DNA from 2 places in the Cellvibrio sp. QJXJ genome. Region 1 is predicted to be linked to the other one. Evidence: riboswitches for the same ligand, from Rfam matches in the RefSeq annotation. Region 1 holds a riboswitch; the other holds the start of a gene.

Region 1 (9,398 bases):
CTTTTCCAACCTACACAATTATTTTATTCATCCGCCATACGATCCTGAGCTTTGCTCACACCGGTTTCCGGCTCATCCATTTCATCAACGGGATCGGGCCCGGCATCATCGCCATCTTCTTCATCCTCAAGCAATCCATCGTTCAGCTGACTCTCTTCAATAAGAATGGCTTCAGGTGTTTGAATACCAATGTGATAGGCGGCAAAACCAGGCAGTACAACCTGATCCAGCGCCATACCAATAATTCTACCGTTGTAAGGCGATTTGATCGTGGTACGTGCGTTGGTGATTGGATCGGTAACTGTGCCTAAAACATCGTCTTCACGCACACGCTGACCGAGTGTCGCCTTGCTGAATAAAATTCCACTTTGATTAGCACGCACCCACACGGAGCGATAATAAACTGGGGCAATACGCGTCCAGCGTTTTTGCTTGCCATACATCCCCATTTTAGCGAGCAGAGTATTAATTGCCGCCACACCTTCATCGACCACCCGGCTTTGAATGGCCATCGGCTCGCCAGCCTCTAACGTCACCGCAGGAATGCCAGCGCGCACCGCAGCAGCACGCAATGAATTCGGATTGCCGCGACCATTTAATACTGCAATAGCACCAAAACTTTGCGCCAACTTTGCAACATTTTCATCACCCAGATCAGCGCGCAATTGGGGCAAATTAGTACGATGGAATGAGCCGGTGTGAATATCTACCAATGCATCGCAATGCATAATAATGTTGCTAAAAAAAGAATGCGCTAAACGCGATGCGGAGCTGCCATGAGTATTGCCAGGAAAATAGCGGTTCCAGTCGCGGCGATCTGGTAAATAGCGGGAGTTGCGGCGAAAGCCCATAATGTTAGCTACAGGCACACCAATAATCGTGCCGGTTAAATTAGCTGGCTCTATGCTGTAAATCACCCGACGAATCATTTCGATTCCATTTAATTCATCGCCATGCACAGCGCCGGTTAGGCAAAGTGTTTTGCCGGGCGTAGCGCCGTTCACTACCAGAATCGGTGTTTCCTCACTGAAACCACCCACAGCGGTTTCTGAATTCCAAGTCAAACGTACCGAACTATTGGGTTTTACTTCGCGCCCCAAAATAAATTTGGAAAGAGATAAGGGTTCTGCAGGGGCTTCATTGATAACCTCTGCAGCTGGGTCAATTGCGGATGAACCCTCATTATTTGCAGTGGCAAGATCGGAAGTGGGAGCCATAGCAGCACTGGCGGTAGCAACAGCAATTGAAGATGTAGTCTCCGATGCAACCGACGAGACAACAGCACTTGCAGAACTCGGCTGAGGAGCAGTAGACGATTGCGCGGAAGAGACAGTACTTAGTGAAGATACTTCAGCAACCGATGATGCAGATTGTTTTTTTTCAGCGACGTTTACCGCAAGAGTGGCAGGCTCAGCAACCGCAGTGGAAATCTCAACGGATGGCGCAACACTCGGCTCAACTGCTGTCGCTTGAACTATTGCTTCTGTAGTGTCAGTTTGTTGCTTGGCAATGGCTGGATTAACCTCTGCCACAACTGTTTCGGGAGTTTGCGCACCAAGTTGCATTGGAATTGCGGCAACAACCATCAACACCGAACAACAAAATAGTGAAAAATGTCGGGGCTTTACTTTCAGTGTTTGTGGCATAACCGGGCGCCTCATCATTCATAAAAAAACAGGCACGTCCCTGTGCGATTTAAAACTCCTTCAATCGTTATTCCCATTCAATAGTCGCGGGCGGTTTGCTCGATACATCGTAACAAACACGCGATACACCAGAGATTTCATTGATAATGCGACCGGAGACTTTTTCCAACAAATCGTAAGGCAAGTGCGCCCAGCGCGCAGTCATAAAATCGACCGTTTCCACCGCACGCAGTGAAATCACCCACTCGTAACGACGACCATCACCCACTACACCCACCGATTTTACCGGCAAGAAAACCGCAAACGCCTGCGAGGTTTTGTGATACCAGCCAGAGGCGTGCAACTCTTCCAAAAAGATTGCATCCGCTTCGCGCAGGATATCGGCATATTCCTTTTTCACTTCACCGAGGATGCGCACACCCAAACCCGGGCCGGGGAATGGATGACGGTAGACCATGTCGTAGGGCAAGCCCAATTCCAAACCAATCGCACGCACTTCGTCTTTAAATAATTCGCGCAGGGGCTCAACTAATTTAAAGGCCATATCGTCCGGCAAACCGCCGACGTTGTGATGTGATTTGATCACGTGTGCCTTGCCGGTTTTAGCAGCGGCCGATTCAATCACGTCAGGGTAAATCGTGCCTTGCGCCAACCATTTAACATCTTTGAGTTTGGTGGCTTCTGCATCAAACACATCAATAAAAGTGCCACCGATAATTTTGCGTTTTTTCTCAGGGTCATTTTCGCCTTTCAATTTATTTAAAAATTGATCCTGGGCATCCGCACGGATAACCGTTACGCCCATATTTTTGGCGAACATATCCATCACTTGGTCGCCTTCGTTTTTGCGCAGCAAACCGTTGTCCACAAAAACGCAGGTTAATTGCGAACCAATGGCTTTGTGCAATAACGCTGCTACAACAGATGAATCCACACCGCCGGAAAGGCCAAGTAATACTTTGTCGCTGCCAACTTGTTCGCGCACTTTTTTCAGCGCATCGTCAACAATATTGGCTGGTGTCCATAGCGGTTCGCAGGCGCAGGCTTGCAATACAAAATGTTCAAATATGCGTTTGCCTTGCAAGGTATGAGTCACTTCCGGATGGAACTGCACGCCGTAGAATTTTTTCGCTTCGTTGTACATACCAGCGATCGGGCAGGATGGCGTGGATGCCATCAAGCTGAAACCTTCCGGCATTTTGGTGACCTTGTCGCCGTGGCTCATCCACACATCAAGCAGTGCACTGCCGTCGTGATCAACATGGTCTTTGATATCCTTCAGCAGTGAAGATTCACCATTCACTTTAATTTGCGCATAACCAAATTCACGAATATTGGAACCTTCAACCAAACCACCCATTTGCATGGCCATGGTTTGCATGCCATAACAAATACCAAATACCGGTACACCCAAATTGAATACCACTTCCGGCGCGCGCGGCGAGCCGGCTTCAGTGGTGGATTCAGGGCTGCCCGCCAAAATAATACCCTTGGGGTTATAAGCGCGAATTTCTTCTTCGCTCATATCCCAAGCACGAATTTCAGAGAAGACACCAATTTCACGCACACGGCGTGCAATCAACTGGGTGTATTGCGAACCAAAATCGAGGATAAGAATTCGCTGTGCGTGGATATCGTGAGACATATTGATTCCTGCTCAATAAGAAAAATAACAACAAAAAGAATTCGGCTTAAATGAAAAACTCGGGCATAACCCGAGTTTTTGCGATAGCACTGAAGCGAGATAAATTAACGACCGCTAATCGGGTAGTTAGGCGCTTCTTTAGTAATTTGAACGTCGTGTACGTGGCTCTCGCCCATACCGGCAGCAGTCACCCGCACAAATTCGGGCTTGGTACGCATAGTACCCAAGTCAGCACAACCGGTGTAACCCATCGCTGAGCGCAAACCGCCCATCAACTGGTGCACGATTGCCGCCAAAGGCCCTTTGTAGGCCACACGACCCTCAATACCTTCGGGAACCAACTTTTCTGCACCTGCACTGGCATCCTGGAAGTAGCGGTCACTGGAGCCTTGGGTTTGCGCCATAGCTCCCAAGGAGCCCATACCACGGTAAGCTTTGTAAGTACGGCCTTGGAACAACTCCACTTCGCCCGGCGCCTCTTCAGTACCGGCAAACATGGAGCCCATCATTACTGCATGGGCACCGGCAACCACGGCTTTGGCAATGTCGCCGGAGTAGCGAATACCACCATCGGCAATGGCAGGTACGCCAGTCCCTTCAAGTGCGGCAACTACATTGGCGATGGCCGAAATTTGCGGCACACCAACACCGCTGACGATACGGGTAGTACAAATCGAACCTGGGCCGATACCCACTTTCACTGCATCCGCACCCGCTTCAACCAAAGCCAATGCCGCTGCGCCAGTGGCGATATTACCGCCAATCACTTGCACTTCCGGGTATTTGCTTTTGATTGAACGCACGCGATCCAATACATTTTTGGAATGGCCGTGGGCGGTATCTACCACCAGTACGTCAACACCTGCTTCTACCAGCGCGGCAACACGCTCGTCGGTATCGCGGCTGGTGCCAACACTCGCGCCAACACGCAAACGACCTTCAGGGTCTTTACAGGCGGTAGGGTATTTTTCGGCTTTGTTCATGTCTTTAACGGTAATCAAACCGGTCAGTTCGAATTTATCGTTAACGACCAATACTTTTTCGATGCGATGTTTGTGCAGCAGATTGCGCACTTCTTCGGCGGTAAAGCCTTCTTTAACGGTAACCAATTGCTCTTTGGGCGTCATGATGCTGGATACGCTGGCATCCAAATTAGTTTCAAAACGCACGTCGCGACCGGTGACTATGCCCACCAAATCGCCGTTATGCAGCACGGGAACACCGGAAATATTGTTTTTGCGAGTCAGCGCGATCAAGTCGCGGATAGTGGCAGCGGAATCGATAGTGATAGGATCTTTCACCACACCGGCTTCGAATTTCTTCACCGCGCGCACTTCAGCCGCTTGAGCTTCAATGGACATGTTCTTGTGGATAATACCAATGCCACCTTCCTGCGCCATGGCAATCGCCAAGCGGGATTCAGTCACGGTATCCATGGCGGCGGAGATGAGGGGAATATTTAATTGAATCTTGCGAGTCAACTGAGTCTTCAGGGAGACATCTTTCGGAGTGACATCCGAATAACCTGGCACCAATAATACGTCATCAAAGGTGAGGGCTTCTTCAGCAATTCGCAACATAGCAACCAACCTCAAGCAGATAAAAAATAAGCGCGGAAGTATAGCGACTTGGGCGCCGCCGGTAAACCAAAAACCACAATATCTAGTGTTGTAAGGCAGCTTAAAGGCGACGATCGAGACTATACCCGCCGCAAGCCTTCCCCTAGAATGACGCCCTATGACTAATACCCTGCACCCAACAACCACTGAACGCGAGATTTTCAGCGTTAGCCAGCTTAACCGACAGGCACGTCAACTGCTGGAAACCCACTTACCGCTGCTCTGGGTGGAGGGCGAGCTCTCCAATGTATCTACCCCCTCCTCGGGCCACTGGTATTTCACCCTGAAAGACGAGCAAGCCCAAGTGCGCTGCTGCATGTTCCGCAACCGCAATATGCTGGTGCGCTTTAAACCACAGCAGGGGCAACATGTACTACTGCGCGCCCGCGTCAGCCTTTATGAAGGCCGCGGCGACTACCAAATCATTGCCGAACACATGGAAGAAGCCGGTAGCGGCGCCCTTCAACGCGCGTTTGATGAACTAAAACACAAGCTGTCGCAAGAGGGACTGTTTAACGAGGCACACAAAAAAGCCCTGCCTCCGCTGCCCAAACACATTGGGGTTATCACTTCGCCCACTGGCGCCGCGATCCGCGATGTCCTCAGCGTACTTGAGCGCCGCTTTCCCGGCATTCCCGTCACCGTGATTCCCGTTGCGGTACAGGGCAAAGAATCCGCACCGCAAATCATAAAAGCCATAGATCTAGCCAATCGCTGCGGCTTGTTTGATGTACTACTGCTAACCCGTGGTGGTGGCTCGATGGAGGATCTCTGGTCATTTAACGAAGAGAGTGTCGCGCGTGCGATTTTCAACAGCAAGCTGCCTATTGTTTGCGGCGTCGGCCACGAAGTGGATTTCACTATCGCCGATTTTGTCGCCGACCTGCGTGCACCCACACCATCCGCAGCGGCAGAACTGTTAGTGCCCGATGGCGATGATTGGCTGGATAAATTTATCGGCTTTGAAGTGCTGCTCGAAGAGGCCATGTTGCGCCGCTTGCAGCAATGGCAAAAGCATCTGCACAACCTGCGCCAGCGCTTGCGCCACCCGCGTGAACGCTTGGAACAGCAGGCGCAGCGGCTGGATAACCTGGAGTTGCGCCTCAAAAATCACATCCATAAGCTACTGGCGAACTACAAAAACCAGCTGATACAACTACGACTACGCCAGCAAGCGCATCACCCGCAAATCAGACTCGCACAATTATCCGAGCGCATTAAAAACGCCCAAACACGGCTGTATACGGCGCAACACCGGTTGATTGATCGCAAAAAACAAGCCTTGGGCGAATCAGTGCGTATGCTCAACACGCTCAGCCCGCTCAGTACACTTGAGCGCGGCTATGCACTGGTGACCGATACCCAAACCCGCAAAGTCATTACCGACAGCGATCAAGTCATTCCCGGCAGTGAAATCAGCACACGCCTTGCGCACGGGGAATTAATTTGTCGCGTAGAGGAAGTTCGCAACGCGAACTGAACTTGCCCGACTAAAAAATAGATCTACCCACAAATAGCTCGCGTATAGATTGCGAACTAAATGGGTGGCCAGTATATTGGCCACCTTCTTGTCGGAGCGCCTTGGTGCCTCACTTAATGAGTGAGCCATACGAAGGCTGAGATGGGTTCGGCCCAATCCGTAGAACCTGAACAGGCTAATACCTGCGGAGGGAACAAGGTGCATCAGCCACGGCTATTGCCCGCTCTCCGCCTCGACTCAGAGGCACTATGACCACACAATCTTCGACCAAACAATCCGCGGCCAACCTCAGCGCACACCATTCATCCACCCCACAAACTATTGCCATAGCGGGTGCCGGTTTGCTCGGGCGTTTACTCGCCTGGCAATTAAACAAAGCCGGGCTTGATGTCACCCTGTTTGAAGCCGGTAGTTTTACGCCCGGCGAACCCCAAAGCAAACGCGCCGCCGCGTTTACGGCGGCAGGCATGGTTGCACCGCTGAGCGAAGCCGTGGTGTCGGATGAAGGCGTTTACCGCATGGGCCAATTTGCGCTCACCCACTGGCCGCGCTGGACCAATCAACTCAATACTGATCGCAACACAACAGACCCGCTCTTTTTTAGCAACGGCAGCTTGGTCGTGGCACATCCGCAAGACGCCAGCGAGCTGGAACAATTCACCCGCGAATTACACTTTGTGATTCCCGAATGCAGCCGCTATGAAACAGTAAATCAATTACAGATTCAGACCTTGGAACCGGATTTAAGCCCGAATTTTCAGCAAGGACTATTTCTGCAAGAAGAAGGTCACCTGCACAATCGTGAATTCCTACGACTATTGGGCGATGACATTATTAATAGCGCGATTAAAGTGCGAGAACACACCGCTGTCGATGTCGCAGCGGGAAAAGTCATCGCCAACGGCACTGCAGAAGAGTTTGATTTAGTCATTGACTGCCGCGGGCTGGGCGCCAAAACCCAAATGCGACAATTGCGCGGCGTACGCGGTGAAACCCTGCATGTAGAAACCAGCGAAATTCACCTGCAACGCCCGGTGCGCTTAATGCACCCGCGCTATCAACTTTATGTGGTGCCGAAACCAGGCAATCGTTTTATTATCGGCGCAACTCAAATTGAAAGTGAGGATCGCTCACCGGTTACGCTGCAATCCAGCCTTGAATTAAGCAGCGCGCTCTACACCTTGTCGCCCGCCTTTGCTGAGGCACGTATTATCGAAATGGATACCAATTTGCGCCCGGCGTTTATGGACAACTTACCGAAAGTAAATATTCAGGATGGCCTGATCAGCGCTAATGGATTATTTCGCCATGGGTATTTACTTGCACCGGCCGTGGTTGAAAATGTGCTAGCGCATATTTTTAAAAAACCGGAGCCGATTTTTTCTGCACTGTTAAATCACCACTAAAAAGCACGAGCTTATGACCATTGAACTGAGTGTAAACAACGAAATCAAAACGCTGGCAGACAAGGTGCTGCTCAGCGTTGCCCTGCAACAATGGGGTTATGGCGACACTAAAATCGCCGTGGCAATTAATGGCGAATTTGTACCTCGCTCGACTTACCCTGAGCGCGAATTATTCAATGGCGATCAAATCGATATCGTCAAACCGGTTGGTGGAGGTTGATATGAGCTACAACAAACCTGAAAAAGATTTCACGCTCTACGGCGAAACATTTTCCAGTCGTTTTTTATTGGGCACCGCCCTTTATGCATCGCCCCAATTAATGCGCGAATCGGTTATTCAATCGCGCAGTGAAATTGTGACGCTCGGCTTGCGCAGGCAAAACCCGGCCAATCGCGATGGCGATGCAATTTGGCACTATATTCAGGAAAGCGGCTGCCGTTTGCTGCCCAATACTGCCGGTTGTAAATCGGTAAAAGAAGCCGTGACGCTGGCTGAAATGTCGCGCGAAATTTTTAATACCGATTGGATCAAACTGGAAGTAGTCGGCGACGATTACAACCTGCAACCCGATCCCTTTGGGTTACTGGAAGCTGCGGATATTTTGATTAAAAAAGGTTTTAAAGTACTGCCCTATTGCACCGATGATTTAATTTTATGTAAACGACTATTGGATGTGGGCTGCGAAGTATTGATGCCCTGGGGCTCACCCATTGGCACCGGCCAGGGCTTGTTAAATCGCTACAATTTACGCACCCTGCGCGAGCGCATTAAAGACGTACCGATGATTATTGATGCGGGACTGGGCGCGCCCTCGCAGGCCGCCGAAGCAATGGAAATGGGGTTTGATGGGATTTTATTAAATACGGCAGTGGCCAAGGCGCACAACCCGCCACTGATGGCCGAAGCCTTTGCCGATGCAATCGATGCAGGCCGCAAAGCATTTAAAGCAGGCTTGATGCAAAAACGCCAAACGGCCAGCCCGAGCACCCCAACCATTGGCCAACCCTTTTGGCATCAACAGTAATTTTAACGGGCGTTAATATCAGGAAACTGGCGGCGTATTGTGATGAACTATTTGTTTACTTAATACGGCCGCTGATATTTGTAAAACCCTCTTCTATTTTGCGTAAAATTTTTGGGTCTTTGGCATCACCCGATGAGATGTACATTTGCACCATTCGACTCAAGCGCTGCAAATGAAATTTCATTTCCTCTTGCCTAAGCGAGGCATCCGCAACTGCTTGAGTGATGCTATTACCCTCTTTACCCGCCATGGATTCAAGGGACTCACGCAAATCTTCTTTGAACAACATGCTGCCTTTAAAGGTGGTAGCAATATGAAAAATAACGTTTTGCAATGCATGTAGCTTTCGGTCGCCGTGGGTATACCCCACCGAGGTCAAACAATCGCGCAATTGCGTAAACCAATTCTGTAGCTGCAAGTTTTGTTGCAACATCCGCTCAGCAAATTCAGGAACACCACTACCATGCACCACATTGGGCAAAGGCAATTCGCTGCGCAAAATCATGGTAGTAACAATGTCGCAACTGCGATACAAATAAGCAGCGCGATTCATCTCCAGAATAGGAATCACCTCACG
Region 2 (9,398 bases), 540 kb from region 1:
AATTAAATTGCGAAATTCGCAGTAGTCGCGCAGCGCATCCAATAGACCAGTGCGCAAACCATTGACATGGGTTCCACCCTGCGCGGTGGGAATCAGGTTGACGTAGGACTCCTGCACCAACTCGCCGCCATCCATCAACCATTGCACCGCCCAGGTCACGGCTTCGGTTTGGCCACTGAAATCGCCCACAAAGGGGCTGTCAGGTAGGGTTAGCCACTCTTGTGTGGCACCGGCGAGATAATCTTTTAAACCGTCTTCGTAATACCAAACATCTTTTTCGCCGGTTGACTCATCGAGGAAAGTGACGGTCAGGCCGGGGCACAATACCGCTTTGGCGCGCAACACATGGCGCATGCGACTGACAGAGAATTTGGGCGAATCAAAATAAGTCGGATTTGGTAAAAAATGGACGCTGGTACCGGTTTGACGCTTGGGGCACGTGTCGATAATTTCCAGGTCGCTGGCTTTATCGCCATTGGAGAAACCCATCTGGTAAACATTGCCGTCACGCTTCACGGTAACAATTAATTTTTCCGACAAGGCGTTCACTACGGATACACCTACGCCGTGCAAACCACCGGAAAATTGGTAATTTTTATTAGAGAATTTGCCACCGGCATGGAGCGTACACAAAATCACTTCTACGCCGGGCTTGCCCTGCTCCGGATGAATATCCACCGGCATTCCGCGACCATCATCCACCACTGTGACCGAGTGATCTTTATGCAAAATCACATCAATAGTTTTAGCGTGGCCGGCGAGCGCCTCATCTACCGAGTTGTCGATAATCTCCTGCGCCAAGTGATTGGGGCGTGTGGTTTCGGTGTACATGCCCGGGCGTTTTTTTACCGGGTCCAATCCCGTGAGTACTTCAATATCTTCTGCGGAATAATTAGCCATCTTATTTTCTGTTTACCGATTAATTTAAAAAGCTGAATAGTTAAAAAAAGCTGAGTCGTTAAAAAAAAGCCTAGTGATTAAAAAAATCCATGCAGTCAGCAAAAAACCGTTCAAAGCCCTGGAAGGCATGATCGCCACCCGCCTCTATTGTTTGTTTGCAACCTGCATATTTTTGTACCGCCTTGCGGTAATCGAGGGTTTCATCGCCCGCTTGTACCAATAGCCAATAATTCTGTAGGCGCGAGGGAGCTATATCCACAGCGATAATTTCATCTATGTGGTGCGCACATAAGCGGTAGCTATCATCGGTGTGATAACTTTTCAGGTCAACCTCTAAATAGGCGGGCATAAAATCCTGCGGGCGCACCGCCGGGTTAATCAATACCGCACGCAAGTTATATTTTTCTGCCAGCCAAGTCGCCCAAAAACCGCCCAGTGAACTTCCCATTAAATACACAGGCTCAGGCAAAAGCGATTCAACCAATGCCTCCAGCAGCAGCTGGGTTTGTGCCGGATAAGGGGGGAGTTGCGGGCAGTGGAAGCTGATTTCCGGGTGCTGCTGCGCGAGCCATTGCGCCGTTTGCTGCGCTTTAAAGGAGAGAGGGGAACTCAGAAACCCATGGATGTACACCAATGCCGCCATGGGGGATTAATAACCTGCCGATTTATAATCAATCACATACTGTTTGTTAGTAACGCGCAGCACACCCGTATCAAAACTACCGTCACCACGCAGATCAAACCAGCGATAACCGGGCATTTGGGTATCCACTGTAAAATCATCACACTTGGGTTTGAACTGCACACAAGTTGAAGGCGTGGCCAGCAGGGTGACACCTTTGCGCTGCTGCTGGAACTCTTGGTGGACATGCCCCCAGGTCACAATTTTTACCTGCGTATGGGCATCAATCAGCTGGAAGAAGGCATCGGCATTGCGCACTATGTATTGATCGATCCATACACTCCCCACCAGCACTGGTTGGTGATGCAGGGAAATAATCACATGCTTATCGCGATGCGCACGCAAGGCATGCTCAAGAAAATCCAGTTCACTGGCAGCCAACTGACCGTAAACCTGTCCGGGCACACTGGAGTCCAATAAAACCAATACCCACTGCCCCAACATCACCAAACGGCTTTGAATGCCAAGGCGCTCCTGATTGGCGGCCATCAATTCCGCTGAGTCATGATTGCCAGGCAACCAGCTCATAGGCTGGGAGAAGTAGCGGCGAATATTGGTTTCAAAACGCTGATAACAATCTCTATGCGCTTCGCTGGCCACATCGCCAGTACACAAAAGATGATCAAAACCAACCTCAGAGGTTTGAATCAGCTGCAAAACATCATCAAGACTCTGGTCAGTATTAAGCCCCAGAAGGGATTCGCTCTGCTGCGCTCCCAAATGGCAATCGGTTATCTGAATCAGACGCACTGGCGGCTCTCATCCTTTGATAGTCGGGTTTTCTTTGGTGATTGGGTTATTTTTGTCGGGTTTGAACAGATCATCGGACTTTGACGACCTGTCACGATGACTGAGACGTCAAACTAATAGCGATATTAACAGCAACAATATACGCAAGGGAGTTATCACGCCAGTATCAAAAAAGAAAAATGAGATGATCGAAGGCCAAGAAGTGTAAAACTTGAGCGTCACTGTGACCTGATCGACACTCTTTTAAAAAGAGGCGAGTTCACCAACCGCGTGCCCCTGCTCCAAACAAAGATTCAACCACTCCCCCAAAAAACGGTTTAGTTGGTATTTTTCATCACTTTGGTACATGGATTGGTTGGGGTAGTCGTAACGGGGACGTAAACGTTTGTGCCCCTCCCACGCCAATACCTCAGCAAGCTTGGCATCGTGATACATACGCAGGGTAAGTTTGGGCATGGAGAGCCATTGCGATGATTGCCCCACACTTGTTCGGCTCAGCTCCAGAGTGGTGGTGTAGGGGGAGCGCTCGGTGACTCTTAATAAATGTAACCACTGTTGATTTGCACGAGTAACCATAAACCGAATTTCATCGGCCTCAACAGGCGCGGTTAATTTCGTCAAGCGTGCATAATTTGCCTCACACTCCGCCATTTGCAAAGGTAAATCAACCTTGTAACGCTCTTTGTAAGTAACGTACTCGGGCTGAGCCTTGGCAACACGCAATGTAAACATAGAGGCCTGATTAAAGTAGTCCCGGACGAAATAGTACCGGATTAAAACGAATAATTTATTACACCATGCGGGTGATATCGCACCATTGCCCGGGCGCACATTCTTTTTCACCCTGAGAGAAGTGTTAGTCACAGACAGGACTAAGTCAATGGCAAGAAAAATTTATTCTGCAGCAACTTGCAAACGCAAACGGTTGCGATTCATTTGCAACCACTGCAAACAAATTAACGCGGCGGCATTATTAAACGCACCGTTTAATAACTCTGCGAAAACATCATCAGCGGCTAGTACATGAACGCGAATATCTTCACCTTCCTCTGGCAAACCAAAAACACCGCCGGCCTCACTGAGATCACACAAGCCGCAAAATAAATGTAACTTCTCGTCGCAGCCGCCGGGGCTGGATAAATAATTGCAAATATACTCCATCGCATAAGGTACTATATTTGCCTCTTCGATTAGCTCGCGCCGCGCAACCTCTTCTGGCGACTCGCCCTCCTCCAACATGCCGGCAACCACTTCATAACACCAAGGGCCGTTAGGCTCATCCAAGGCTCCTATACGAAATTGTTCTACCATGCCGATCAAATCCTGTTTTGGATCATAAAGCACAACTGCTACTGCTTCACCGCGCACAAATAATTCGCGACCAATCTCCTTGCCCCAGCCACCATCAAATAATTTGTGGCGCAGAAAGATTTTTTCTACACGGAAAAAACGTTTGTACATTTCTTCGCGGCGAATGATTTCCACATCCGCGCGAGTGAATTCGGGTTTTTTGATCATAGATAAAGTCTTATTGATTATTTAAATCCCCTGCTCCCCTTTCCCAAAGGGGAGCAGGGGATTTAAAGCCTGGTCGCTGATTTAAACTCTGTGATAAATCTCAGCACCTGCTTCCAAAAACTCTTTGGATTTTTGTTTCATTTCCGCTTCCACATCGATCATCTTGATAATATCCTGATCGCCAATCACCGAAATATCAGTGCCATTTTTTGCCGCGTAGTCGCGCACTTCCTGGGTGATTTTCATCGAACAAAATTTCGGGCCACACATAGAGCAGAAGTGTGCAACTTTGGCCGAATCTTTCGGCAGAGTTTCATCGTGATAAGAGCGCGCAGTATCCGGATCAAGGCCGAGATTGAATTGATCTTCCCAGCGGAATTCAAAACGCGCTTTGGATAACGCATTATCACGCAGCTGCGCCCCCGGATGGCCTTTGGCCAAATCCGCTGCGTGCGCGGCAATTTTGTAAGTGATGATCCCTTCTTTCACGTCATCTTTATTCGGTAAACCCAAATGCTCTTTGGGTGTTACATAGCAGAGCATAGCGCAACCGAACCAGCCGATCATGGCCGCACCAATACCCGAGGTGATGTGATCGTAACCCGGTGCTATATCCGTCGTTAATGGGCCAAGCGTATAGAAAGGTGCTTCATCGCACAGCTCCAATTGCTTATCCATATTTTCTTTAATCATATGCATAGGCACATGACCCGGGCCTTCAATCATGCATTGCACATCGTGTTTCCACGCAATCTTGGTTAACTCACCGAGCGTTTCCAGCTCGCCAAATTGCGCTTCGTCATTTGCATCAGCAATCGAACCAGGGCGCAACCCATCACCCAATGAAAAGCTAACGTCATAGGCTTTCATGATTTCGCAAATTTCGTCGAAATGGGTGTAAAGGAAATTTTCTTTGTGATGCGCCAGACACCACTTGGCCATGATCGAACCACCGCGCGATACAATGCCCGTCACACGTTTAGCGGTGAGCGGCACGTAGCGCAGCAACACACCGGCGTGAATCGTAAAATAATCCACACCCTGCTCAGCTTGCTCAATTAATGTATCGCGAAAAATTTCCCACGTCAGATTTTCCGCAACACCGTCTACTTTTTCCAGCGCCTGATAAATAGGTACAGTGCCAATAGGTACATGGGAGTTGCGAATAATCCACTCGCGGGTTTCGTGAATATTTTTGCCGGTAGACAAATCCATCACCGTATCCGCGCCCCAACGTGCACCCCAAGTAAGTTTTTCTACTTCTTCCTCAATTGATGAACCCAATGCTGAGTTACCGATATTGCCGTTAATTTTTACCAGAAAATTACGCCCGATAATCATCGGCTCCAATTCCGGGTGATTGATATTTGCAGGGATAATCGCACGGCCGCGCGCCACTTCATCGCGCACAAACTCCGGAGTGATTTCATCGGGAATACTTGCACCAAAACTCATGCCTTTGTGCTGCTGCCCCAAAGCTTTATATTGAGGATCTACACTCAATTCACGCGCTTGGGCCAGCGCCATATTTTCGCGGATGGCGATGTACTCCATCTCCGGGGTAATGATCCCTTTTTTGGCGTAATGCATTTGCGATACGTTCATGCCCGGTTTGGCGCGGCGCGGTTTACGGGTGAGATTGAAACGCAGGCTCGCCAATTTAGGGTCGTTCAGGCGCGCATTAGTAAATTCCGAATGGCTGTCTTCCAATATTTCGGTGTCATTGCGCTCTTCGATCCAGGCGGTGCGCACATCGCCCAAACCGGTGCGCAAATCAATTTTTACGTTCGGATCTGTGTAAGGGCCGGAAGTGTCGTAGACACGTACCGGTGGATTCTTCTCGCCGCCAAAATCAGTCGGAGTATCAGCGAGCGTAATCTCACGCATGGGCACTTGAATATCCGCGCGCGAACCCTGCACATAAATTTTTTGTGAGCCAGTAAAGGGCTGTACCGAAGCTTTATCGACTTCGGCGGTTTGGCTGAGAATTTTTTCGACGCTGGTATTCATAATAGTGGCCTTGTCTTAATCAGGTATTTAAATAAATTTGGATAATAGAACGTGATTTAATAAAAAGAATAGAAGTGATGAACCGGGCCTGAGCCCTGCCCTATGTGCAATTTTTCAGAGTGCACCAAGGCTTGATGTAAATAATTTTTTGCCTGTTTGACCGAGTCACTGAGTGATAATTGTTTGGCCAAACCAGCGGCAATTGCCGATGCCAAAGTACAACCGGTTCCGTGGGTATTTTTAGTGGCTAGCCGCGGCGCAGAAAAAGCTTCAACGCCCGTCGGGGTAATTAATAAATCGGTTGCTTCCTCACCATCGGTGTGCCCGCCCTTCATCAATACCGCGCGCGCGCCCAAGGCAATAATTTGTTCACCTTGCAATTGCATCTGCTCACGATTTTGCGCCATGCGCGTGTTCAACAATACCGCCGCCTCATGCAAATTTGGAGTAACCAGCGTAGCGAGTGGTAGCAATTTTCCAATCAGTGTGTGGATTGCATCTTCTGCCAATAATCTATCGCCACTGGTGGCGACCATTACCGGATCCAGTACAAAAGGAATTTGTGGGTAAGCACTCAGGGATTCAGCCACTGCTGCAATAATTTCCGCTGTTGCCAACATGCCACTTTTGATCGCACCGACATTGATATCACTCAATACCGAATGAATTTGCTGCTGCACAAACGCCGGAGGAATAGGCAATACACCTTGCACCCCCATAGTATTTTGCGCAGTGAGCGAGGTGATGGCACTGGTACCAAATACTCCCAGCGCGGAAAAGGTTTTTAGATCCGCTTGAATACCGGCACCACCGCCGCTGTCGCTACCAGCAATGGTCAGGGCTATAGGGGTCTGCAGGTGAGGGTTCATTAAATTTCCGCAATGAGTAAAAACAGTAAAGCGCGGAAAGGAGAGAAATAACCAAGGCACACTTAATAGGCATGCAAAAACTGGAGGCTCTCGTTCCCTACGCCGGTACTAACCGGATCAGGTCGGCGGGTATATCTCAGCCTCGTTGCCCGCATACAGCGAACAAAAAGCACCCCGACAAGAAAACCGCAGTCTATTGGAGTTAAGCTGCAGAGTAAAGGTAGGGACGCCGCTTGCTGCGCCCCTACCGGTGAGGTTATTTTTCCTGGGATTTCAATAAGCCCAATTTCCCTGCCAACAGTGCAGTGGTTGGAGCCTGGATCAAAATGGTGCCCAGAATAAAGATAAAGGTGATTGCACCGACCACATCGATACCCGGCACCTTCATGCCAGCCAGAATACCCACCAGCGCTGCCGGGATTACCCCGGTTTCACGGGTCCAACTCATAAATACCAACTCTTTCCATGTCCACTTGGCACGACGGTCAGGGCCTGCGCAAATAAATACCGTCAGGGGACGGGCGATAAACATAAAAATAAACAACAGGACCAGACCAACACCCAAGTATTCTTTGAGCAAGTGGAAATCTACCTGCGAGCCCAGCAGGATAAAGATAAACATACGCATTAATAGCGCGGTATTACCCACATAATCTTCCAGATACTCGTGTTCATGATCATCGAGCGGCAAATTAAATGTCTCTTTGTTGCCGATCATCACACCGCAGGTAAATACCGCCATAAAACCGGAGGCACCGATTTTGTCGGCCAGCAAATAGACGGTGATAACTGCCAGGATAATCACAAATGGCGTCACTTCGCGAAAAATACCAAAACTGTTGTGCGCCATTAAAAACGCGGCGCTGTAGCCAACAATCGCCCCTAACACCAAGCCCATGCCAGCCTCATACGCCAGCTCCCCCAGGGAGTGAGTCAAGCTAAACCCCTCGCCGGTTCCCATCACATAAGCCACCACTGCAAATGTCGCAATCGCACCCATGGCATCATTGAGCGCTGACTCGCTCATAACCGTTTGTGATACCCGATCTTTAATCGGGACTTGTTTGAAAATCGGTACCAGAGTGGCGGGGTCAGTGGATGCCGTCAACGCCCCTAACACCAGTGCAACACCAATAGGAATGCCCAACCAGACGCCGGCGTAGGTAATGATCGCCCCGGTAATTAATACACCGAAGGTAGCGATCACCGCTAATGAAATCCATATTTCTTTTAACACAGCAAAACGCAGCGTTGCCCCGCCTTCAAACAGCAGATAACAAGCGCCGATGGTGAGAATTAGCTGATTCATCGTTGAGTCAGCTGGCACATGCAATACCCCGCCGATGGTGGGCCCCAAACCAATCCCGATGAGCAAAAAAAGGACTATGTCGGGTACCTTTATTTTTTTGGCGATCACACCGCCTAACAGCCCGGTAAAAATAATGATCCCGACATACATGAGGTCGAGCTTGGCGATATCCAATGACGACATAAGTGCTCCGCAGAAAAGTGAAAAAATGTTAAAGCAAAGAATGTGCGGATGCTGACAGCTGGCGTGAAATAACTTTATAAATTGTGTGTAAATTCGTACCCTTTTTACCCCTTGCGGGTTTTCGATCGCCCATAAAAAAACCGGAGTCAAAGCTCCGGTTTTTCAGCACCGCTCCTGGCGATCAACCAAATACTACATTGGCCAATGTCAAAGCGACTACATAACCACAGGTATACGCAATAAATACAAAGGGGGTATAGCGCAAGAATGCACCAAAGGTTAGCCCTTTCACTTTGCTCATAGCGATAATTCCCGCCGCAGAGCCAATTGCCAACAATGAACCACCCACACCTACGCCATAGGTCAACGCCAACCATTCGGGTGTTTGCAACACGGGCTCCGATTTGAGAAGCGCTGCTGTCAGGGGCACGTTATCGATCATGGCGGAGAACAAGCCCATCAAGTAGTTGGCGTATTGCGGAGCCAACTGGGCATAGAAATTGGTGAGCAAATCCAGGGTGCCAATTTCTTTGAGCATACCGACCAATAACAAAATCCCGAGAAAGAACAACAGGGTTTCATATTCGATTTGACGTACATATTCCAAAATACGCGTTTCTTCCGGGTCCATGTCCATAAAATGGCCAATAAAGAACATAATTGACAGCCCCACCAAAAAGGTCAGTACCGGCGGCACACCAAAGAAAAAGTTGAATAACATGGTGCAGGCAATGGTGCTGAAGAAGGTGCCGACAATCGCCCAATCCATGCCAGTAAAGGTGCGGGCATCTTTTTCTGTAGCAACTTGGCCGGACACACCAGGGAACATCAATCCCGCTAATACCATGACCCCTACAATCGCCGGAACCCAAAGCAGTAATAGTTGCGGCATTGTCACATGGCCGGAGAGGAAGATCATCAGCGTGGTGACATCGCCGGTGATCAAGGCAACACCACCAGAGTTAACCGCAAAAACAACCAACACCGCGAGTTTGATGCGCGTGCGCTGATCCACATCAAAAGCATGCACCAAGCCGAGCGTTACCAAGGTTGCGGTCACGTTGTCGCACACCATTGACAGTGTCATGGCAAACAAGGCTACCAATATCATCAAACTGCGGGTGCTCATCTGTGCGGGGCACAGGCGCTGCACGACGGACTGCACTATTCCCTTGGC

What was found. Region 1 has a riboswitch for thiamine pyrophosphate ahead of NNX04_RS06050 (FAD-binding oxidoreductase). Riboswitches for the same ligand answer to the same signal wherever they lie in the genome.
Region 2: linked by a shared signal. The riboswitch ahead of thiD (bifunctional hydroxymethylpyrimidine kinase/phosphomethylpyrimidine kinase) and the one ahead of NNX04_RS06050 (FAD-binding oxidoreductase) in region 1 are both predicted to bind thiamine pyrophosphate.

Annotation. Positions count from the first base shown of each region.
Region 1 is NZ_CP101662.1:1,408,257-1,417,654, forward strand. It holds gene NNX04_RS06030 (succinylglutamate desuccinylase/aspartoacylase family protein) at 24-1,646, opposite strand; gene guaA (glutamine-hydrolyzing GMP synthase) at 1,714-3,291, opposite strand; gene guaB (IMP dehydrogenase) at 3,396-4,871, opposite strand; gene xseA (exodeoxyribonuclease VII large subunit) at 5,029-6,390, shown strand; TPP riboswitch at 6,473-6,600, shown strand; gene NNX04_RS06050 (FAD-binding oxidoreductase) at 6,639-7,796, shown strand; gene thiS (sulfur carrier protein ThiS) at 7,810-8,016, shown strand; gene NNX04_RS06060 (thiazole synthase) at 8,018-8,821, shown strand; gene NNX04_RS06065 (HD-GYP domain-containing protein) at 8,877-9,398, opposite strand, start outside.
Region 2 is NZ_CP101662.1:1,948,988-1,958,385, forward strand. It holds gene parE (DNA topoisomerase IV subunit B) at 1-900, opposite strand, end outside; gene NNX04_RS08455 (YqiA/YcfP family alpha/beta fold hydrolase) at 971-1,543, opposite strand; gene cpdA (3',5'-cyclic-AMP phosphodiesterase) at 1,550-2,332, opposite strand; gene NNX04_RS08465 (DUF1249 domain-containing protein) at 2,576-3,064, opposite strand; gene NNX04_RS08470 (NUDIX domain-containing protein) at 3,227-3,850, opposite strand; gene thiC (phosphomethylpyrimidine synthase ThiC) at 3,932-5,860, opposite strand; gene thiD (bifunctional hydroxymethylpyrimidine kinase/phosphomethylpyrimidine kinase) at 5,917-6,729, opposite strand; TPP riboswitch at 6,807-6,916, opposite strand; gene NNX04_RS08485 (cation:proton antiporter) at 6,986-8,221, opposite strand; gene nhaD (sodium:proton antiporter NhaD) at 8,403-9,398, opposite strand, start outside.